DNA from 2 places in the Lysobacter sp. SCRH-1R genome. Region 1 is predicted to be linked to the other one. Evidence: predicted binding sites of a transcription regulator. Region 1 holds the regulator's gene; the other holds the start of a gene.
What was found. The regulator FliA, encoded in region 1, starts transcription of late flagellar genes. The targets are predictions, from matches to a motif close to TAAAGTTTNNCNNNCNNNGGCCGATAA.

Region 1 (11,670 bases):
CCGCGGTCGCGATGCTGGTCACGCGCGCCACGCGCGAGCAGGAAATGGGCCAGGCGGTGAGCACGCAGGTGTTGCATCCGCGTGCGCTGGCGGTGTCGGCGGCGCTGCTCGGGCTGGTCGGTGTCGTGCCGGGCATGCCGAACCTGCCGTTCCTGACGCTGGCCGCGCTGCTCGGCTTCGCCGCGTGGCGCCTGCATCGCAAATCGCTCGCGCCGCCGCAGGACACGCCCGAAGGCGAGGCCGCCGCCACCGCCGCCGCGCAGCCGGAACTGAGCTGGGACGAACTGCGCCCGGTCGAACCGCTGGGCCTGGAAGTCGGCTACCGCCTGATCGCGCTGGTCGACAAGCACCAGGGCGGCGAACTGCTGGCGCGCCTGAAGGGCGTGCGTCGCAAGCTCACGCAGGACCTGGGGTTCCTGATTCCCGCCGTGCACGTGCGCGACAACCTGGAACTCGCGCCCGGCAGCTACCGCGTGCTGGTGCACGGCGTGCCGATCGCCAGCGGCGAGATCCATCCCGACCGCCACCTCGCGCTCGATCCGGGCCATGTGTTCGGCAAGGTCGACGGCATTCCCGGCAAGGACCCGGCGTTCGGGCTGGATGCGGTGTGGATCCTGCCGAGCCAGCGCGCGCAGGCCGAATCGCTGGGGTACACGGTCGTCGATGCGGCGACCGTGATCGCCACGCATCTGTCGCACCTGGTGCGCGAGCGTGCGGCGGAACTGCTCGGCCACGAGGAAGTGCAGCAGCTGCTGGCGACGCTGGGCCGCGCCTCGCCGCGCCTGATCGAAGACCTGACGCCGAAGCTGCTACCGCTGTCGACCATCGTGCGCGTGCTGCAGTCGCTGCTGGCCGAACGCGTGCCGGTACGCCAGCTGCGGCAGATCGTCGAAGCGCTGCTGGAGCACGGCCCGCATACGCAGGACCCGGCGCTGCTGACGGCCGCGGTGCGCACCGCGCTGGGCCGCTTCATCGTCCAGGAACTGAACGGACTGGGCGCCGAACTGCCCGTCTATACCTTGGCGCCGGCTTTGGAACGGGTATTGCAGGACTCCGTCAGCGGCCAGGGCGCCGCGCTGGAACCCGGACTCGCCGAGCGTCTGCATCAGAACCTCAGCGAGTGCGTCACCCGCCAGGAAAGCCGCGGCGAACCCGCCGTGCTGCTGGTCCCCGGCGGGATCCGTTCGGCGATCGCCCGGCTCGTGCGGCACAGCGTCCCCGCGCTGACCGTCCTGGCCTACGGCGAGGTGCCGGAGGACAAGCGGTTGCGGTTGGTGGGGGCGGTGGGGTGATTTCGATCCGTGATTCGTGATTCGTGATTTGTGATTCGTCAGGAGCAAACGCCGATGGCCCACAGGTACCGACCACATCACCGCCGCAGTTGTTCACCGCTTTGACGAATCACTAATCACGAATCACGAATCACGGCTCTCACCATGCGAATCAAACGTTTCACCGCCCCCGACATGCGCACCGCGCTGCGCATGGTGCGCGACGAACAGGGTCCCGACGCGGTGATCCTGTCGAACCGTCCGGTCGAGGAAGGCATCGAGATCGTCGCCGCCACCGACTACGACGAATCGCTGGCGCAGCAGGCCCTGCGCGCCGCCTTGCCGTCGCTGCCGGCCACGCCGGCGCCGGTGGCGTCGCCGAGCACGCCGGCGACGGTGGCTGCGGTGCCGGTGGCGAAGCAGCCCGAAGCCGATCGACTCCCTCCCCTGCGTGCAGGGGAGGGTTGGGAAGGGGTCGCGAAGCCGCGCAGCGGCGAGCTTGCACGCCATACAACCAACCGCGCAGGGCTCGGCGCTACCGCGCCGGGCTCCCTCCTCCCAACCCCGGCCTCCAAGGAGGGGGAGGAGCAAAACCGCTCCGCGGCGAACTCGGAAGAGAAATCGCGCTTCGGCTCGCTCGCCGCGCTGCTGACCAAGCCATCGAAGTCCAAGCCCGCCTGGACCGCGCCGGTCGGCGAAGCGCCGCGCGAGGACGCGCGCGCCCACATGGAGCGCATCGAAATGAAGAACGTGGAACCTGCGCAGGCCACGCGCGTCGAACTCGAACGCGACGAACCGGCCGTGGTCACGTTGTCCGCCGGCGCGCAGCCGCGCGCGAAGATCGCCGAATCGCCGATCCGGGGCCGCGCCGTGTTCGCCATCGGCGACGGCACGCCGCTGCAGACCGCGCCGCGCATGCCGAAGTCCGAAACGGTCGTGACGGCCTCGCCGCTGCCGCCGCCGGACACCTCGCGTTTCGACGCGATGATGGCGGCGCTGATTCCGCAGGGGGAGAAGTTCGAAGCGACGGCGGCGGCCTTCTCGAATGCCGCCATCGCCGAAGCGGCTGCGAACGCCGGCAAGGTCGCCGCCAGCAACGAGGCAATGCGGGAGAGCGCCACCGATCGGGAGGAGGCCGCGCCCACGGCCGCCTCTCCGATCGGTGGCGCTGTCCTCTCTTCCGACGCTTCGGCGAGTGGTGCGGGCGAGTACCGCAGCCTTGCGGATCTGTGGAGCGATGACGCGTTGCTTCCTTCTCCTGGAGGTCGGGATCACGTCGAAGAGGTCGCTGCCGCAGGGGGTTCTGCCTCCTACATCGATCTGTTGAGCAATCCCTCCGTTGCCCCTCACCCCAACCCCTCTCCCGTGGGGAGAGCGGCCCAGTCGGCCGCGATCTCGAACGTCGCCCCGAACAGCGCCGCTGCGAAAGCCGAAGCCCCCCACCTCCACGCCGTCCCCGACAACCGCGACCCCGCCTTCATCGCCATGCGCGACGAACTGGCGACCATGCGCGCCCTGATCGAGCGCGAACTCGGCCAGCTCACCGTCGAACGCCTGCGCGGATCGCCGGCGCGGGCCGCCGCGTTCGACATGCTGCTGCGCTACGGCTGCGACGAAAATCTGGCGCAGACCATCGCCGGCCGCATCGACGCCCGCCTCGAGCCGGCGCAGATCCGCGAACCGGTGCTGGAAGAACTGGCGCGCGCGATTTCCGTCGCCCGCCACGAACCCATCGACGACGGCGGCGTGATCGCCCTGGTCGGCCCGACCGGCGCCGGCAAGACGACCACCGCCGCCAAGCTCGCCGCGCGCTTCGCCCAGCGCCACCGCGCCCGCGACGTCGCCCTGGTGACCACCGATACCGAACGCCCCGGCGCCACGGAGCAGCTGCACATCCTCGGCCGCCGCCTCGGCGTGACCGTGTGCGAAGCCGCCGGCCCGGAGGCGCTGAACGACGCGCTCGACCAGCTCGCCGACTACCCGCTGGTGCTGGTCGATACCGCCGGCCACGGCCTGCGCGACCGGGCGCTGCTCGGCCAGATCCTCTGGCTGCGCGCCGCCAAGCGCGTGCGCAGCCTGCTGGTGCTGCCGGCCAACACCAACGCCCACGACCTGGGCGAAGTGGTCCGCCGCTACCGCCCGGCCTCGCCGGAAGGCGTGGTGCTGACCAAGCTGGACGAGACCGGCCGCCTGGGTTCGCCGCTGTCGGTGCTGGTCCAGCAGGGCCTGAGCCTGGCCTACACCACCGACGGACAGGCGGTTCCGGCCGACATCGCCGCCGCCGATGCACATCGCCTCGTTTCGACCCTCGAGAAAGTGCGACGTGCTGCCGATAACCCCCTCGGGTCTCTCGATTCCCGCCCTGTGACCCTCCCCACCGAGGACCGCCATGCATTCGCCAGCTGATCTCAACGCCACCTCCGCCGCCAACGGCAGCGCGCGCGCGCCGGTACGCGTCATCGCGGTGGCCAGCGGCAAGGGCGGCGTGGGCAAGACCTCGGTGTCGGTGAACCTCGCCATGTCGCTGGTCCACGCCGGCCAGCGCACGCTGCTGCTGGACACCGACCTGGGCCTGGCGAACGTCGACGTGATGCTCGGCCTGTCGCCGCAGTTCACCCTTGCCGACGTCTTCGCCGGCCGCTGCGAACTGCAGGACACGCTGCTGGAAGGCCCGCGCGGTTTGTGGGTCGTCCCCGCCGCGTCGGGCAAGCGCCACATGACCGAACTGCTGCCGCAGCAGCACGTCGGCCTGGTGCACGCCTTCTGCCAGCTCGACCTGCCGCTGGACGCGATGGTGGTCGACAACGCCGCCGGCATTTCCGACAGCGTGCTGACCTTCTGCCAGGCCGCGCAGGACGTGATCGTGGTGGTCTGCGACGAGCCGGCCTCGGTCACCGACGCCTACGCGCTGATCAAGGTGCTCAGCCGCGAGCGCGGCGTCACCCGCGTGCAGGTGCTGGCGAACCAGGTCAACAACGCGATCGAGGGCAAGCAGCTGTTCGAGAAGCTCGAACGCGTCAGCGCGCGCTTCCTCGATGTCACCCTGCACTACCTCGGCGCGATCCCGCGCGACGAATGGCTGCGCCGCGCGATCCAGCGTCAGGAAGCCGTCGTCGAGGCCTTTCCCGGCTGCCCGTCGGCGCTGGCCTTCCGCGACATCGCGCGACGCGCCGGCAGCTGGCAGTCGCCGCTCGGCCCGCGCGGCGGCGTGGAGTTCTTCATGGAACGCCTCGTCGCCCATGGCGCGAATGCCGCCAACGCCAACGACCCGCTGAGGAGCGCCGTCGCATGAACGCCGCCGCCGCCCAATACAAGGCGACCCAGCGCGCGGCCGACCACGGCAACGCCACGGAGATCGTCGAGAAACACGGCGAACTGGTGCGCCGCATCGCGCACCACCTCGCCGCGCGACTGCCCGCGAGCGTGGAGATCGACGACCTGATCCAGGCCGGCATGCTCGGCCTGATCGACGCGGCGCGGAATTTCCAGGCCGATCAAGGCGCCGCGTTCGAAACATATGCATCCATCCGCATCCGCGGCGCGATGATCGACGAGATCCGCCGTGGCGACTGGGTGCCGCGTTCGGTGCATCGCCGTTATCGCGACGTGGTCGCGGCGACACGCGAGGTCGAACAGCGCACCGGCCGCGCCGCGACCGCGCAGGAAGTGGCGGTCGCGCTCAACGTCCCGCTCGACGAATACCACCGCATGCTCGAGGACGCCGCGCGCGGCCAGCTGATCAGCCTGGAAGCGCACCTGGACGAACACGACGGCGAACCGCACCTGGCGCACCACGCCGGCGCGACGCCCGCGCGCGAGTTCGAGCAGGTCGCCTTCAAGGAAGCGCTCGGCGCGGCCATCGGCCATCTGCCCGAGCGCGAACAGCTGGTGCTGTCGCTGTACTACGAGCAGGAACTGAACCTGCGCGAGATCGGCGCGGTACTCAACGTATCCGAATCGCGCGTGTGCCAGATCCACGGCCAGGCGATGCTGCGGTTGCGCTCGCGCCTGGGCGAATGGCGCGGGACGCACGGCGATGACGACGACGAGTTCTGACCGCCCGGGCAAGCGCAGCGCACCCGGGGACCCACGCGCACGACCCGGGTGCGCTCCGCTTGCCCGGGCTGCAACCGCCTGATCTTCCCTTTTGAACCACTTCGTATCGAGCAAGCCCACATGGACAAGAACATCCGCATCCTCATCGTCGACGACTTCTCGACCATGCGCCGCATCGTCAAGAACCTGCTCAACGATCTGGGCTTCCACAACACCGCCGAGGCCGACGACGGCTCGACCGCGCTGATCGAGCTGAAGAAGGCGCCGTTCGACCTGGTCGTCACCGACTGGAACATGCCGGGCATGCCGGGCATCGACCTGCTCAAGGCGATCCGCGCCGACGCGTCGCTGGCGAAGATCCCGGTGCTGATGGTCACCGCCGAAGCCAAGCGCGAGCAGATCATCGAAGCCGCGCAGGCCGGCGTGAACGGCTACGTCATCAAGCCGTTCACCGCGGCGACGCTGGAAGACAAGCTCAACAAGGTGTTCGAGCGCCTGGGAGCCGCCGCGTGACCGACGCGCCCTCCTTCGAGAAGGCGCTCAGCGAGGATCGGCAGGCCGTCATCGCGCGCCTGCACGCGGCGCTGTGGGCGCTGGAACACGACGACCTCGCCGGCTGGCGCAGCAACGTCGACGCGCTGATCCAGTGGCGCAGCCAGCCGCTGGTGCAGGGCCTGGCGAAGCTCGCGCGCGAACTGGACACCGCGCTGGGCAACGGCAGCGCGAATCCGAACGCATCGCTGCCGGAAGCCTGCGCGCGCCTCGAGCACGTCGTGCACGTGAGCGAGGACGCGAGCCATCGCACGCTCGATTTGATCCAGGAATGCGGCGTCCTGCTGGGCACGCTGCCGGATGCATCGACCGACGAACAAGCCGCGACCATCGCCGCGATCCGCTCGCGCATGTCGGAAATGACCGCGGCGCAGGGCTATCAGGACCTCACCGGCCAGATCATCCGCCGCGTCGTCGAACTCGTCCGTGCGGTGCATGCGGGTCTGGGCGAGATCACCGACGGCGAGGCGACGCCAATCCACCTTAGCCACCTCAACCACAACAACCGCGGTTACGGCCCGTCGGTGGCGGGCGTGGACCCGACGCCCGCGACGCAGGAAGACGCGAACGATCTGCTGTCGTCGCTGGGGCTTTGAGGCGTTCGACGCGAGTCATGCCGATGAGAACGGATGAAGCAAATCGCGGCGCGCGTCGCTCTTGTAGCCCGGGTAAGGCCGAAGGCCGCACCCGGGGCAACGTCTCCGGCGCCGCAAACCCCGGGTGCGCTTGGCTTACCCGGGCTACCAACGCCGGGCTCCGCGTGACCGCGTCACTCGTTCCTCACCCCTCTCCTCTCGTTTCCTGCTCATGAGCGCCATCGCCAACGACATCGCCGCCGACTTCCTGATCGAAGCGCGCGAGATCCTCGACCAGCTCGGCGAGCAGATGGTCGCGCTGGAACACGCGCCGACCGATCGCGACGCGCTCAACGCCGTGTTCCGCGGTTTCCACACCATCAAGGGCGGCGCGGGCTTCCTCGACTTCGGCCCGATGGTGGAGATCTGCCACGCGGTGGAGGATCGCCTCAACGTCGCGCGCGACGGCACCGTGCCGATGGACGCGGACGCGTTCGACGGTGCGCAGCAGTCGCTGGACCTGCTGGTGGACATGCTCGCGGCCGTGTCGAACGGCGAGGAACCCGAACACGCACCGGCCGGGTTGCTGCAGTCATTGCGCGACGGCGCGAAGGGTTTCGTCACGCACGTGCCGACGATTTCGGCGAAGCCGGTCGCGAAGCCGGCCCCTGCGGGCGACGCAATCGCACGGACTTCACCTCCTCCCCATCTCTCCCCGCAGGCAGCGGGAGGAGCAAAAGCCGCGGCTCCTTCAAAAGCCGCCGAAGACCCCACCGTCCGCGTCGACGTGCGCCGCCTGGACGCCATGGTCGACCTGGTCGGCGAACTGGTGCTCGCGCGCAACCGCCTGAAGACCATCCGCCCGCGCCTGCGCGACGAGGACCTCGACCGCGCCGTGACCGCGCTCGACGTCGCCACCTCGCGTTTGCAATCGGCGGTGATGATGGTGCGCATGCAGCCGGTCGGACGCGTGTTCGCGCGCTTCCCCAAGCTCGCGCGCGACGTCGCGCGGCAGGTGAAGAAGTCGGTCGAACTGGAGATCATCGGCGCGGAAACCGAACTGGACCGCAACCTCGTCGAAGCGCTGGCCGATCCGCTCGTGCACCTGGTGCGCAACGCGATCGACCACGGCATCGAATCGCCCGAGGCGCGCCGCGCCGCCGGCAAGCCCGAACAGGGCATCGTGCGCCTGTCGGCGCAGCAGGAAGGCGACCATGTCTCGATCGAAGTCAGCGACGACGGCGCCGGCATCGATCCGGAAAAGATCCGCCGCAGCGCAATCAGGAAGGGCCTGATCGATTCCGATGCCGCCGCGCGGCTGACCTCGGACGAATGCCTCAACCTGATCTTCATGGCCGGCTTCTCCACGCGCAGCGAAGTCAGCGACCTGTCCGGGCGCGGCGTCGGCATGGACGTGGTGCAGTCGAAGATCCGCGAACTGTCCGGCCAGGTGCAGATCCATTCGGAGGTCGGGCGCGGTTCGCGCTTCGCGATCCGCGTGCCGCTGACGCTGGCGATCCTGCCGACGCTGCTGATCGAACTGGACGAGGACGTCTACGCGCTGCCGCTGGTGCGCGTGGTCGAAGTGCTCGCGCACGAGCGCATCGAACCGCTGTGGGTCGACGGCCAGCGCATGCTCGACCTGCGCGACGAACCGCTGCCGCTGATCGAGCTGCGCACCTGGCTCGGCCTGCCGCCGGAACCCGGCGCGGCGACGACCTGCGTGGTGCTGCAGTCGGGCGATTCGCGCTTCTGCCTGACGGTGGATCGCGTGCGCGGTCGCGAGGAAGTGGTCATCAAGGCCCTGCCCCGCACGCTGCGCGGCCTGGCCGGTTACGCCGGCGCCAGCCTGGTCGGCGACGGCCGCATGGCGCTGATCCTGGATGTCGACGCGCTGCTCAGGACCGGCCTGCGGGCCAGGAACGAAGGCCGGGGAACCAGGAACGAGTGAAGGCAGGCCGGCTCAAGTCGGGCAGGCGGCAACCGTTAAGAACTAGGAACGGGTGAACAGGAACGAGACACGAGTGAGCGCTGACGTCCCTGCTCGTTTCCCGCTGCTCTTCCCTCGTTCCTGAGCCAGGACCATCGACCCATGGACAGACTCTCCGTCATCGGCATCGTACTCGCGCTGGTCGCCCTGGTCGGCGGCAGCATCCTGAAGGGCGCAGGCCTCTCCGGCCTGTGGTCGCCGGCGGCGTTCGTCATCGTGATCCTGGGCACGTGCGCGGCGATCCTGGTGCAGACGCCGATGGCGACGTTCAAGCGTGCGCTGGCGATCGTGCGCTGGGTGTTCCGCCCGCCGGTGCAGGACCGTCCGGCGATGATCGCGCGCCTGGTCGAGTGGTCCACCGTCGCGCGCCGCCAGGGCCTGCTCGGCCTGGAAGCGGAAGTGCAGGCGCAGGACGATCCGTTCGTGCGCAAGGGCCTGCAGATGGTGGTCGACGGCGTGGAGCCCGAATCGATCCGGCAGATGCTGGAGATCGAACTGCACGGCCAGTCGCAGCGCGACCTCGCCGCGGCGAAGGTGTTCGAGGGCGCCGGCATCTATTCGCCGACGCTGGGCATCATCGGCGCGGTGCTCGGCCTGATGGCGGTGATGAAGAACCTCGCCGACCCGAGCAAGCTCGGCCACGGCATCGCCGCCGCGTTCACCGCGACGATCTACGGCATCGGCCTTGCGAACCTGATGCTGCTGCCGATCGCGGCCAAGCTGAAGGGCCTGATCAACCAGCAGGCCGACGAGCGCGAGATGATCATCGAAGGCCTCATCGGCATCGCCCAGGGCGAGAACCCGCGCAACATCGAAGCGCGGCTCAACGGCTTCGTGGTCTGACGGAGCGCGCACGATCATGGCCGGTCGCCGCCGACACCAGCACGAGGAGCACGCCAACCACGAAGCGTGGGCGATCCCCTATGGCGACCTGATCACGCTGCTGCTCGCCTTCTTCGTGGTGATGTACGCGATTTCCTCGATCAACGAGGGCAAGTACCGCGTGCTGGCCGATGCGCTGTCGTCCGCGTTCGGCGGACCGCCGCGCACGGTGACGCCGATCCAGCTGGGCATGCACCAGCTGCGCGGTTCGGCGTTCGATCGTCCCTCGCTGGTGACGCCGGGTTCGAAATCCGGGCCGTCCTCGTCCACGCCCATCGCCTCGCCGCGCATGAAGCAGGTGCTCGACATGCCGACCTTCGGCGCCAGCGGCAGCGCGAAGGAGGCCGCGCGCCAGGTGAGCGAACGCGAGTCGGCGCAGGGCGCGCAGCTGCATTCGATCGGCCGGCGCATCCAGGAGGCGCTGTCGGAACTGGTGAAGCAGAAGCTGGTCACCGTGCGGCGCAGCTACAACTTCCTGGAAGTCGAGATCCAGAGCGACATCCTCTTCGCCAGCGGCGTCGCGGTGCCCAACCCGCGCGCGGTCGACACCGTGCGCCGCATCGCCACCGTGCTGGCCGACGAGCCCAACGCGCTGCGCGTGGAGGGTTACACCGACAACATGCCGATCGCGACGGCGCAGTTCCCGTCGAACTGGGAACTGTCGACCGCGCGCGCGGCGAGCATCGTCCACGTGATGGCGCAGGCGGGCATTTCGCCGGCGCGCCTCGCGGTGGTCGGCTACGGCGAATACCAGCCGGTCGCCGACAACGCCACGCCCGAAGGCCGCAACGCGAACCGCCGCGTGCTGCTGGTGATCCTCGCCAGTCCGCAGGGCCCTGACGCGGTCGAGGACCGCTCGCCGCCGACGATCGCCATGGACGACGACGCGGCTGATGACGACACGGCCGACGACGTCGCCGCCGACCTCTACCCCGCCGCGAAGGCGCCGGGCGCCGCCGCGGCCGCCGCGCGCGCGCATGGCGCGGGGAACGACGGCATCGCCGCCGAAACCGATCGCACCGCCGCCGACGCCGCGCGTGCGGCGGCGGCACGAACGAATTCCACCACCACCCAACCGGGAGCGGGCTGATGCGCGCCTGGGCAATCGCCAACCAGAAGGGCGGCGTCGGCAAGACCACGACGTCGCTGTTGCTTGCACGCGGCCTCGCGACCGCGGGAAACCGCGTGCTGCTGCTCGACCTCGATCCGCACGCGTCGCTGACGCGCGCCTTCGAGATCCCCGCCGATCCGCCGCCATCCGGCACCCACGACCTGTTCAGCGGCAGCGGTGCCGGGCTGCTCGAACTGGCGCGCTACACGCACGTGCCCGACCTGCAGGTCGTCGCCGCGCAGGCCGCGCTGGCGACGCTGGAACGCCGCGGCGCGACGCAGCCGGGCCTGGGCCTGGCGCTCGGTCGCGCGTTGCACACCGTGCGCGAGGTCTACGACTACGTGCTGATGGACTGCCCGCCCACGCTCGGCCTGCTGATGGTCAACGCGCTGGCGGCGGCCGATCGCCTGATCGTGCCGACGCAGACCGACCCGCTCGCGCTGCACGGCCTGGCCGACATGCTGCGCACGGCGGAGATGGTCGAGCGTTCGCGCCGCCGCCCGCTGCCGCGCCACGTGCTGCCGACGCTGTTCGACCGCCGCACGCGCACGGGCGTGGCGAGCCTGTACGAGTTGCAGGACCGCTACGGCGACCGCGTCTGGACGCACGCCGTGCCGATGGACACGCGCCTGCGCGATGCGGCCTCGCTGGTGAAGGCCGATCCGCCGGACGGTCGCGGCGTCGACATGTACCGGCGCGCATTGAAGTGGCTGCTGGAGCAGGAAGCCGCCGGCGATCAGCACAAGGAAGCGGCTTGAGATTTGCAGGGCCCTGCGTTGCCGCCTTCGCGCGCGGCGATGCGCCCGTAACGGAACCGACATGAACCATCCCGCCCTCGACGCCTACCTCGACGAACTGCTCGACCTCACGGTCGATGCGGTGGCGCCTGCGCCTGTGGCGGCGAATGCGCCGGTGATGGCGCTGGCGAGCGGTGAGGCTGTCGCTGACGGCAACGCTGCGCCGTCGGTGATCGATGCGGGGTTGCTTGCGGAATTGGACTCCGATCCGTTGTTCGCCGGACAGCTACGCGGCGCGCAGGTGCCGGGCTCCGGGCACGACCGCGCTGTGGACGTCACCCCTCCCCAACCCTCGCCTGCAGGCAGGGGAGGGAGCGTTGAGGCTGCAGCTCACGACGACGTTTCGACGACGTTGATCGACGCGGGTCTGCTTGCCGAACTGGACTCCGATCCGTTGTTCGCGACGAATGCTCCGGCAAGTCCGGCCACGTCGCGG
Region 2 (11,670 bases), 150 kb from region 1:
CGCGGGCGGCGTGATCGTGCCGAGGGTCAGCGCGATCGCACCGCGCAGGCCCACGCGCGCGAGATCCGGATGCAGCCCCGGCTTCTTGAACGTGCCGTCCACCTTCAGCGGCGTGCGGAAGGCGAGCAGGCTGCGGTCCTTCGGGCGCGGGCGGATGGTGAGGTCGAGCGTCTCCTCGCGCAGGTTCACCGTGCCCGAGCCGACGAGGATCGTGTCGGTCGTATCGAACGCGAGCGAACGCGTGGTCATCAGCCCGTTCTCCACGCCGAAGTCGGCGAACGCGCAGCGCACCGGGATCTGCTTGTCGCCGCCGAGCTTGAACTTGATGATCTCGGCCAGGTCTATCCCCGCCAGTTCCATCAGCAGGTTGCTGATGCGGCCCGCGCCCATGCCGACGGCGATGTCGCCGTCGCTGCTGCCGAGCATCGCCGCGATCGAATTGCCGGTGCCCTCGATGCCGACCTGCCCGCTGATCTTGCCGATCGCGTTCTGCGCGAGTCCGACCTTCGGCAGCAGCTTGCCGAGGTTGAGTCCGGCGAGGTTCGCGTCGGCGCGCGTGCGGATGGTGTCGGTGCGCGCGTCCATGCGGATGCGCGAGCGGATGTCGCCGTCGGCCACGCCGAAGTTGAGCGGATCGAGCCTGAGCAGACCGCCTTCCAGCAGCAGGTGCGCGTCCATGTCGTCCAGCGGCAGGGCCGGCGCGTTGATGCGCATCGCGCGCAGGCGCACGTCGGCATCCATCGCGCGCAGCTTGGTCAGGTCGTACGGCGTCTGCGGGAGGACGCGCGCGCTGGCGTCCTTCTTGGCGGCGTCCTGCGCCTGTTCGGCGTTCGCCGTCTCGCCGCTGCCGGTCTGTGGGGTGCCGCCGACGAAGCCGGCGAGATCGTCGAAATCGAGCCGGCGGGAGGTGAGATCGGCGCGCAGGTACGGGCGCTGGCCGGACGTGTCCACGCTTGCGTCGCCATGCATGTCGCTGTCGCCGATGCGGCCGTCGAATCCGCGGTAATGCCAGACCTCGCCTTCGCGGCTGAAGCGGCCATCGAGCGAGTAGGGCGGCGTGTGCGGGATCGCCAAGCCGAGCAGCGGATACAGGTCGCCGAGATCGCGACCAGAGAGTTTCATCTGCAGGTCGAAACCGCGCAGGCGCAGCGGATCGAGCAGCGTGCCGCGCGCATGCGCGTGCGTCGCGCCGGCGGACGCGCGCACGTCGATGCGATACGGCGCATCGCGATCGCGCAGTTGCAGCGGCGAGGCCGCGCTGCCCTGCAGAACGAAACGGTTGTTCTCCCACAACCCGCCGCCGATCACCGAAACCGGCGCGCCGGCATCGCGCGAATGCGAGCGTTGGCTGCTCACGCCGACGCGGATGTCGGTGCGCTTGGGCGCGTCGAGGAACTGCAGGAAGCCGCGCTGGATGTCGACGCGCCGGAACTGCACCGTGCTTTCGCCGCCTTTCTCGCCGAACACCCAGTTGCCGTCGCCGCCCTTCGGATTGGTTTCCAGCAGCAGGCGCGGGTTCTCCAGCCGGATCAGCGGCAGCAGTACCTGCCGGCGCAGCAGCGGCCACAGTGCGATGCCGATTTCGGCGCGATCGGCCGAGGCCATCACCGGCGCGCGCGACCACGGTGCGTTGCCGAAGGTGACCTTCTCGCCGGACACCACCGGCGTCCAGCCCAGGTCGACATCGAGGTTGCCGCCGATGCGGAACTCGCGGCCGGTGCGCGCCTGCACCTGGCGTTCGACCGGCCCCTTGAACCAGTTCCAGTCCCAGATCGCGATGAGGATGGCGATGAGCGCGGCGACGATCGCGACCGCCGTCATCACCGGATGGCGATGCGGCCAGGCGCGTGCGCTCGCGCCCGCTTCGTGTTCCGTCGTTCGCGACCCGCGCCAGCGCATGCCGTCATGCGCGCGCGCGGCGGCGCGTGCGAAGAAGCGGAGCGAAGTTGGAGCGCGAAGCGGTCACCGCGAGGATCCGAAAGGGACCGGACCCACCTTCGGGGGCGCGCAGTCAAGCGAAAGTGAATGCGTTGTGCGCAGTTCAGGTCGGAAGCAGGCTGCCCGGCGTGACCACCTGCGCCATCACGGCGACGTAATGGCAGACGCTGCCGGCGACCACGAACAGGTGCCAGATCGCGTGCGAGTAGGGCAGCGAGGGCCGGTGGTAGAACACCGTTCCCAGCGTGTAGAACACGCCGCCGCCGAACAGCCAGCCGATCGTCCACGCGTCCAGCGCGCCCAGCAGCGGCTCGATGGCCACGATCACCAGCCAGCCCATCGCGATGTAGATCGCGGTGGACAGCAGCTTGAAGCGCCCCGTGAAGAACAGCTTGAACACGACGCCGGCCACGGCGAGCGTCCAGATCGCGGCGAACAGCCCCCAGCCCCACGGCCCGCGCAGACCGATCAGCGTGAAGGGCGTGTAGGTGCCGGCGATCAGCAGGTAGATCGCGCAGTGGTCGAACACCTTCAACCGCGCTTTGGCGACCGGATGCTGGATCGCGTGGTACAGCGTGGAGGCCAGGTAGAGCAGCAGCAGGCAGATGCCGAACACGATCGCGCCGGCGAGCTGCCAGCCATCGCCGAACAGCGCGGCGAGCGTGATCAGCACGGCGCCGCCAGCGAGCGCGGCGGTCGCGCCCAGGCCGTGGGTCAGCGCGTTGAAGAACTCCTCGCGGACCGAATGGACTTCGCCCGTCGCGGAAGGCCGCGCGGGCGCCATGGGCTTGGGGCCGTCGTGGACGGATCGGGCGGGGGACATGATGCGAGCATCCTAGCGCAGGCTGGAGTAAATGCTCTGACATGGGTCAAGCAGAGCGCGAGCCTGTGACGCGGGCCGCAGGACGCGCCGCCGCGCACGCCCCGCGCGTTCGCCGCGCCAGCCTCTATGATGCGGCCAGAGCCGAGCCCAGGGGTCCCATGATCATCTCGCACCAGCACCGTTTCGTTTTCGCCGCCATCCCGAAGACCGGCACGCATTCGGTGCGGCAGGCGCTGCGCGAGCACCTCAGCGAGGACGACCTCGAACAGGTCGGCCTGTTCGTGAACAAGCGCTTCCCGTTCGAGGAACTCGCCGCGATCAAGCATGGGCACATTTCGCTGCAGCAGATCCGACCGTTCCTGGGCGAGGCCGCCTTCGCCACGTACTTCAAGTTCGCCTTCGTGCGAAATCCCTTCGACCGTTTCATCTCGTACTGCGCGTTCATGACGCGCGCGGACGGCGCGTTCCTGAAGAATCCCGGGCAGGTGATGCGTTACATCCTCGACGATGCGCGCGCGAGGCAGCACGTGCTGTTCCAGCCGCAGCACACGTTCGTGACCGACGCGGACGGCACGCTGCTGGCCGATTACGTCGGTCGCGTGGAAGAAATGCAGGGTTCGTACGAGGCCATCTGCGAACGCCTGAACCTGCCCGCCGCAACGCTGGGCCAGGTCAACAGTTCGCGGCGCGGCAGTTATCGCGACTATTACGACGACGCACTGCGCGACAGCGTGGCCGCGCTGTACCGTCGCGATCTGGAACTGTTCGGATACGGGTTCTGACCATGACGTCGTCCGTATTCACGCCCGCCGACATCCAGCCGAACCCGCGCAAGACGACGTCGGTGCGTCGCCTCGGCCACGTCGACGTCGCGCGCCTGCGCGAGGCCGTGCTGGCGATTCCCGAAGCGACGTGGGACGCCGAGAACGCCGACAAGCCGAACCGCTTCGAGGCGCTCGATCGGACGCGCCACATCGTGTTCCGCTTCGTCAGCGACTTCCAGGATTGGCGCAAGCATTACGAGCGCCCGCTGTGGGCGTCATGGCGCCCGCTGATCGAGCCGGTGCTGACGCAGGCGGTCGCGCCATACGGTTATGCGAACGGGGAATTCCCGCGCGTGATGCTCGCGCGCATGGCGCCGGGCGGCGTGATCAAGCCGCATCGCGATGCAAACCCGGCGGCGAAGTGGCCGCACAAGATCCACGTGCCGTTGCTGACCAGCGACCGCGTGGTGTTCTACATCGATGGCGTCGGGTATCACTTCGTCGAAGGCGAAGCGGTCGAGGTCAGCAACATGGCCGTGCACGCCGTGGAGAACAACGGCGACACCGATCGCATCCACCTGATCTTCGAGTATTTCGACGCGGACCAGCCGGTGCCGCCGTGGGTGGGGAAGTTGCCGGCGCGGAAATAGGCGCTTGTAGCTCTTGTAGCCCGGGTAAGCGAAGCGCACCCGGGTCGGGCGTCACAGCCCCCGGGTGCGCTTCGCTTACCCGGGCTGCAAATGCCCGCTTGCCCGGCGAACCGCTATCGCTGGAAGTACAGGATCCCCAGCAACACCATCTGCGCGAAGACGATCGCGATCATCATCCGCCGGAACGACACCTTCGCCGTCTTGTGCCGGAACAACCCCATCGCCAGCAGTGCCCCCGGCGAGCCGCCCAGCAGCGCGAGCGCGAGCAGCGTGCGTTCCGGCACGCGCCGGCGGTGGCCGCCGGCGATCGCCTTGTCGTAGCCGTACACGAGCGCGGTGGCGAGGTTGAACGCCAGCCACCACGTCAGCCACATCGACATCAGCGCGCCTTCGTCAACGCGGCGTCGTCAATCGAACGCCGCGGCGTGCGCGTGTTCGCGCGTGGCCAGGAACGTCACGTCCGGCGCACGTTCCTGCGCGAGCTGCAGGTTCACGCGCGTAGGCGCGAGGTAAACCAGCTGGCCCGCCGCGTCGAGCGCGAGGTTCATCGCGTTCTTGTCGCGGAATTCCTCGAGCTTCTTCTCGTTGTCGCAGCGGATCCAGCGCGCCGTCGCGACGCTCACCTGCTCGAAGCTCGCGTCCACGCCGTACTCGTCCTTCAGGCGGTACGCGACGACGTCGAACTGCAGCACACCGACCGCGCCGAGGATCAGGTCGTTGCTCATCAGCGGGCGGAAGAACTGCGTCGCGCCTTCTTCCGACAACTGCGCCAGGCCCTTCTGCAGTTGCTTGAGCTTGAGCGGGTCGCGCAGTCGCGCGCGGCGGAACAGCTCCGGCGCGAAGTTCGGAATGCCGGTGAAGCTCAGCGATTCGCCTTCGGTGAACGTGTCGCCGATGGAAATGGTGCCGTGGTTGTGGATGCCGATGACGTCGCCCGGCCACGCGCTTTCGGCGATCTCGCGGTCGCTGGCCATGAAGGTCAGCGCGTTGGCGAGCTTCACTTCCTTGCCGCTGCGCACGTGGAAGGCCTTCATGCCGGCGGTGAACTTGCCCGAGCACACGCGCATGAACGCCACGCGGTCGCGATGCTGCGGGTCCATGTTCGCCTGGATCTTGAAGACGAAGCCGCTGAGCTTGGGCTCGTACGCGGCGACTTCGCGCGAGGTCGCCGCGCGCGGCTTCGGCGAGGGCGCGTGCTCGACGAAGAAGTCCAGCAGCAGCTGCACGCCGAAGTTGTTGACGGCCGAGCCGAAGAACACCGGCGTCTGTTCGCCGGCGAGGTACTTCGCGACGTCGAAGGGATGCGAGGCGCCTTCGACGAGTTCCAGCTCGTCGCGCAGTTCCTGCAGCATCTGCGTGCCGATGCGTTCTTCCAGAGCGGGATCGTCGATCGACGCGAAGATCGTCGAATCCTGGCGGGTGAAGTTGCGGCCCTGTTCGTACAGGTGCACCTCGCCGGTCACCAGGTGCACCACGCCCTTCAGGCGTTGTCCCATGCCGATCGGCCAGGTGATCGGCGCGCACTGGAACTTCAGCACGCTTTCCACTTCGTCCAGCAGCTCGATCGGGTTCTTGCCCTCGCGGTCGAGCTTGTTGATGAAGGTCATGATGGGCGTGTCGCGCAGGCGGCACACCTCCATCAGCTTGATCGTGCGCTCCTCGACGCCCTTGGCGACGTCGATGACCATCAGCGCCGAGTCCACCGCGGTGAGCACGCGGTAGGTGTCCTCGCCGAAGTCGGCGTGGCCCGGGGTGTCGAGCAGGTTGACGATGCGGTCCTCGTAGGGGAACTGCATCACCGAGCTGGTCACCGAGATGCCGCGCTCCTTTTCCAGCGCCATCCAGTCGGAGGTCGCGTGGCGCGCGGCCTTGCGGCCCTTGACCGAGCCGGCCATCTGGATCGCACCGCCGAACAGCAGCAGCTTTTCGGTGAGCGTGGTCTTGCCGGCGTCGGGGTGCGAGATGATCGCGAACGTGCGGCGGCGGGCGGCTTCGAGGGAAACGTCGGACATGGCAACGGAGGCGCGGACGGGCCGAACGGCGGTCCGCGGGTCGGTAGTCGGGAAGGGCGGGAATTATACGCGGCTGGCCTTGGCGGCCGTCGGGGGCGACGGGCTGGCGATCCGGCCGAGCTCCGGGCCCGGCGTCCGGAGCACATCGCTCGGCGTTCCGGCCTCAGAGCTCGGCGTTCGGACCAAACAGCCCGGCCTTCCGAGCTCCGGGCCCGGCGTTCGGAGCAAACAGCTCGGCGCCCAGAGCTTCGAGCTCGGCGTTCGGGGCAAATGGCCCGGCGATCCGAGCTCCGGGTTCGGCGTCCGGAGCGAGCAGCTCGGTACCCCGGGCTTCAAGCTCGGCATACGGGGCAAATAGGCCGGCCTTCCGAGCTCCGGGCTCGGCGTTCGGAGCAAACAGCTCGGCGCCCCGAGCTTCGAGCTCGGCGTTCGGAGCAAACCAGCGCGATCTCCCAGGGTCCGGGCCAGACATACGGCGCGAATCGTCCGCCTCCCAGGCGCCCCTGCGCGACCGCCAAACGGTTCGCCGCGGACCCCGAAAGTGTGCGCGTGCTCCCAGTTCAGAACATCCCCGTTCAGCACCTCCTAAAGCCCGGCCTTTCCGGGCCGCTACCCGTCATGGATATCCGTATTCCGTATGCCGGGGGTTGCAGTGCGCATTGTGATCGTGGGTGAGGACGCCGGCCGCGCCGGCGAATTCGAAGAGTCGCTGGGCTATTTCGACCTGGGCTGGGACGTGCACTGGCTCACCGAGGCCGACGCGGCGCTGTCGCTCACGGAAGTCGACGTGGTCCTGTGCGGGATGCGCGTGGGCGCGGTGCCGGGCCCGGCGCTGCTGTCGCAGATGTCCAGCCTGCACCCGCAGGCGGTGCGCGTGCTGCTGCTGGACCAGGGCGAGGACAGCAGCATGCTGCAGGGCCTGGACTGCGCGCACCGGCTGCTGTCGCGACCGCTCGACGCGGGCGAGCTGATCGAGGCCGTCGACAGCGTCGCCGAACTTCGCAACGTGCTGGGCAGCGAAGAACTCAAGCAGGCCGTGGGCCGCGTCGGTTCGCTGCCGCCGCCGCCGCGCCTGTACCTGGAACTCTCGCGCCTGCTGCGCGACCCCGACGCGAGCAACGCCGCCATCGCGCAGATGCTCTCGCAGGACCCGGCGATCGTCGCCAAGGTGCTGCGCCTGTGCAATTCGGCGTACTTCTCCGGAGGTCGCGAGATCACCGACATCCGCGCCGCGGTCACGCGCCTGGGCCACCAGCAACTGCTGCGCCTGGTGCTGGCGAGCGAGGCCTTCGGCCCGACGCAATTGGCCGGAAAGGAACGCGAGGCGATCCAGGACCGCGCGCTGCGCACGTCGCGCCTGGCGCGTCGCCTGCTCGCTGGCCCGAGCGCCGAACTCGCCGCGACCGCCGGCCTGCTGGCGGAAGTCGGCAAGCTGCTGCCCGGCGTGTCCGACGGCTCGGAAGGTTCGACCGGCCCGCACTACGCCGAAGCCGGTGCGTACCTGCTGGGCCTGTGGGGCCTGCCGATGCCGATCGTCGAAGGCGTGGCGTTCCAGCACCGCCCCGGACGCTTGAAGGCGAGCGGGTTCTGGGTCGCCGGCGCCGTGCACGTCGCTGCATCGCTGGTCGCCGGCGCGCCGCTGGACGAAGGCTACCTGCGCAGCGTCAACGTGCTCGACCGGCTGCCGCAATGGCGCGATATGGTGGAGCCGTCGGCGGCGCAGGCGGCGTAGGAGCTCGTTCGTTCGGAAGGCCGCGTCGGTGACGCGGCCTTTGCGTTGTCCGTGCCTTCGCCGCTTTTGTAGCTTTTGTAGCCCGGGTAAGCGAAGCGCACCCGGGAGCTGTCACGCGGTCCCCGGGTGCGCTTCGCTTACCCGGACTACAACCGCCCGTGAGGGTGTCGCCTGCTTCGTTATCGCCGCCGCATGGCAGCCGCGCTAATTCCCCGCGATCCGCAAAGGCCCCTGCGGCCCCGTCATGCGGAACGGGATCGACTCCAGCTTCATCCCGCGATTGACCTGCACCGCGAAATGCAGGTGCGGGCCGGTGGTGAAGCCGGTGTTGCCCGACAGCCCGATCTGCTGCCCCGCCCGCACGCGCTGACCCACGCGCACCAGCGCGCCTTCGGATTTCAGGTGCGCGTACAGCGACATCGCCCCGTCCTCGTGCAGGATGCGCACGAAATTCGCGCGACCGCCGTAACGCTCCAGATTGAGCCCGGCCTTGTCGAAGTCGGATTCCACCTGCATCACCACGCCATCGCGCGCGGCGAGTACCGGCGTGCCGATATCGGCGGCGAAGTCGACCGCGTAGCGGTTCTGTTCGTCGCGATGGCTGAAATGCCCGCCATAGCCCTGGTCGATGCGGAACTGTGCCTGCTGCAACGGCAACAGGTATTCGACGTCGCGCGGACGCGCCGAGGGATCACCCGGCAGGCTGTCCATCTGCAACTCGAAATCGAAGCCGCGGTCGGGATCGGCGGAACTCAGCACGGCGACAAGCGCGCTGCTGCGCGCCGCGACGGTGGCGCGCGCCGGCAGCACCGGATTGCCGATCACGTTGTCGCTGCGGCTGAAATCCAGCTGCACCTCCACCGGGCCGGAGAGGCGGTTGTCGGCGAAGGCGAGGAAACGGTCGCCGTCGTTCTCGATGCGCAGCCGCGCGATCGCGCCCGGTTCGCCTTCCACCGGGATGGTCTTCACCTGCGAAGGCGGCGCGTCCGGCACGTGGTCGCCGTAATGCGTGATGCCGTTGCGGTCGGTCCAGCGGTAGATCTTCGCCGCGCCCGCGCCGAACGCCGTCAGCAGCGTGACGGCACCGAGGAACCAGACCGCATGGCGGCGCGCGCGCGTCATCGCGTCACTGCGCGCAGTCGGGCGAGAGCTGCAGCACGCGCGCGACTTCGGCCAGGTCGAAGGCCGACACCGACTTGTCGTCGTGCACGGCGAACAGCGCGCCGGCCGGGAACGTCAGCGTGGACGCCGCATGCAGCGCGACGCCGTCGGTGTGCGCGGTCGTCTCGCCTTCGAAGCTGCCGCGCGGTTCCAGCGTCGTGCGGTCGAACAGGTGGAAGATCGTCAGCGGTGCGAGCTGGTCGACCGCGATCCAGTAACCGCTGCCGTCGGCGCAGCTCCACAGCGCGACGCCTTCGGCCTCCGCGGCGAAGCTGTCCTGCGGCAGGCTGCGGCCGGTGTACTTGCCGCTGAAGCTGTACTCGCGCAGCGTGGATTCGTGGCGACGGTCCTCGTCGGCGATCAGCAGGCGATCGTTCGCCGGATCGCCCGCGATGGATTCGACCATGCGCAGCGCGGCGTCCGGCGTGGTGTCGCCGAACGATCCCGCGTACGACGCACGAAGCCGGCCCGCCTGGTCGAACTGCACGCGGTAACGGCGCACGCGCTGGTCCAGTTCGGCCAGCGGCGGCACTTCGTCGAACTTCTTCCCGTACATGAAGCTGTCGGTGACGTAGGCCTCCAGCTCGCCGGGCTCGGTCTCGGTGAGCCACACACCGTACGGGCTGCGCAGTTCCTCTCCGCCGAACGTGCCGACGGGCGCGAACGAAGGCAGCGACAGCACCTGCACGCGATGGTTGTCGCGTTCGACCACGAACACGTAATCGCCGTACACCGCGATGCCGTTGGGGCGGTTGAACTGCCCGGGCGCCGAACCCTCGCCGCCGACCTCGCGCAGGCGACGACCGGTGTCGGCGTCGAACACGACCAGCCGATCCGTCGATTTCGCGGTGGCGAGCAGCCACGTCGCGCCTTCCTCGGTGGTCCAGGTGGCGAGCGAATCCAGTTCGTCCTGCGCGCTTTCGCCGGAGACGTAGCGCTCCAGCACGGTGCGCGGTTCCGGCTTGGCGGCGGGTACGGAAACCGCCGCGGGCTCGACGGGGCGGACGGTGGAACAGGCGGAGGCCAGGGCCGCCAGCGCGAACGCGATGGCGGCGGGGGCGGACAGGCGGGGAGTCATCGCCGAAGTGTATTCGGGCCGACTTTGCATCGGGAGCCGGGGACGTGACTGACATAATAAATCGCTATATGCGGATGAAGCGATTGACAGCCCCGCCGGCCGGGGGCAGACTGCGGCCATCCATCGAGACCGGCTGAGGGACAGGCCCTTTGAAGCCGGGGCAACCCAACCCAGCGCGCAAGCGCGGGCGAAGGTGCCAATTCCTGCGACGGGGCGCGCCAGGCGCCGGTCGAAAGATGGTTGCGATGCGCGTCCCGCGGGGCGCGCAGTGCGACTCGCAGGCTCGGTGGCCCTTCGTCTTCAAGGATGCCGCCATGAGCTTCGCCCCCGTTTCCGCCCTCGCTTCCGACGTCGCGCCGGCCGAGCGCATCGACGCGTTCGATCCCGTCGTGCACGCCGCCGTGTTCGCCAACGCCATCCACGCGCAGCGCGGCGAATGCACGGTCGACCTGGACCTTCGCCACGCCGGCACGCGTCGCATCGCGCTGCGTTACGAGATCCTGGGCGATCGCACGCTGCCGGCGGTGTTCGTCGCGGGCGGCATCTCGGCGCATCGCCACCTCGCCGCCAGCGCCGCGTTTCCCGAAAGCGGCTGGTGGGAGCAGCAGGTCGGCGCGGGCAAGCCGCTGGATCCGCGCGAGCGCTGCCTGATCGCCTTCGACTGGATCGGCGCCGACGGCACCCTCGACACGCCGCTCGACCCCGCCGACCAGGCCGACGCCATCGCCGCGCTGCTCGACGTGTTGCAGGTCGCGCGCCTGCAGGCGTTCGTCGGTTGCTCGTACGGCGCGATGGTCGGCCTGCAGTTCGCCGCGCGACACGGTGCGCGCGTCGAACAGCTGGTGGCGATCAGCGGCGTGCATCGCGCGCATCCGTATGCGAGCGCATGGCGCGCGCTGCAGCGCCGCGCCGTCGCGCTGGGTGCGTTGCAGTGCGATGAGACGCATGGCCTCGCGCTCGCACGGCAGCTGGCGATCCTGAGCTACCGCACGCCGGAGGAGTTCGACGCGCGCTTCGAACCGGCGCAGGTGAGCGAAGGCCGCGTGCGCGTGGGTGCGGAGGACTACCTCGATCATTGCGGCGCGAGCTACGTGCAGCGCACTTCGACCACGGCCTATCTGCGCCTGTCCGAATCCATCGACCTGCAGGACGTGGATCCGACCACGATCCGCCTGCCGGTGACCGTCGTCGCCGTCGCCGAAGACCGCCTCGTGCCGGTGTCGGATGCCTACGACCTGGTGGAGCGTCTTCGCGGCGAAACGCGCCTGCGCGTGGTCCGCTCGCTGTATGGACACGATGCGTTCCTGAAGGAGGAGGGCGCGATCGCGCAGATCCTCGGCGAAGCGCTCGACGACGCGCTGGAGGTGGCCGCATGAGCACGCGCAACCGCTGTACCGCCGCGGTCCGCGCCGGCATCGACCGCGACACCGCCTTCGGCGCGGTGACGCCGCCGATCGTGCTGTCGTCCAACTTCAGCTTCGCCGGTTTCAACGAGAAGCGGCAGTACGACTA

Region 2: the regulator FliA is predicted to act here: its motif matches at 6,774-6,800, upstream of AC3ANK_RS14770 (HDOD domain-containing protein).

The regions. Positions count from the first base shown of each region.
Region 1 is NZ_CM173227.1:3,360,673-3,372,342, forward strand. It holds gene flhA (flagellar biosynthesis protein FlhA) at 1-1,292, shown strand, start outside; gene flhF (flagellar biosynthesis GTPase FlhF) at 1,437-3,677, shown strand; gene AC3ANK_RS15430 (MinD/ParA family protein) at 3,661-4,563, shown strand; gene AC3ANK_RS15435 (RNA polymerase sigma factor FliA) at 4,560-5,327, shown strand; gene cheY (chemotaxis response regulator CheY) at 5,448-5,840, shown strand; gene AC3ANK_RS15445 (protein phosphatase CheZ) at 5,837-6,475, shown strand; gene AC3ANK_RS15450 (chemotaxis protein CheA) at 6,687-8,405, shown strand; gene AC3ANK_RS15455 (flagellar motor protein) at 8,547-9,287, shown strand; gene motD (flagellar motor protein MotD) at 9,304-10,416, shown strand; gene AC3ANK_RS15465 (ParA family protein) at 10,416-11,195, shown strand; gene AC3ANK_RS15470 (chemotaxis protein CheW) at 11,257-11,670, shown strand, end outside.
Region 2 is NZ_CM173227.1:3,210,921-3,222,590, reverse strand. It holds gene AC3ANK_RS14800 (AsmA family protein) at 1-1,899, opposite strand, end outside; gene trhA (PAQR family membrane homeostasis protein TrhA) at 2,042-2,722, opposite strand; gene AC3ANK_RS14790 (sulfotransferase family 2 domain-containing protein) at 2,920-3,543, shown strand; gene AC3ANK_RS14785 (aspartyl/asparaginyl beta-hydroxylase domain-containing protein) at 3,546-4,175, shown strand; gene AC3ANK_RS14780 (DUF1294 domain-containing protein) at 4,289-4,555, opposite strand; gene AC3ANK_RS14775 (peptide chain release factor 3) at 4,583-6,187, opposite strand; gene AC3ANK_RS14770 (HDOD domain-containing protein) at 6,840-7,919, shown strand; gene AC3ANK_RS14765 (peptidoglycan DD-metalloendopeptidase family protein) at 8,124-9,041, opposite strand; gene AC3ANK_RS14760 (NHL repeat-containing protein) at 9,046-10,158, opposite strand; SAM riboswitch class I at 10,276-10,401, shown strand; gene metX (homoserine O-succinyltransferase MetX) at 10,473-11,534, shown strand; gene AC3ANK_RS14750 (O-succinylhomoserine (thiol)-lyase) at 11,531-11,670, shown strand, end outside.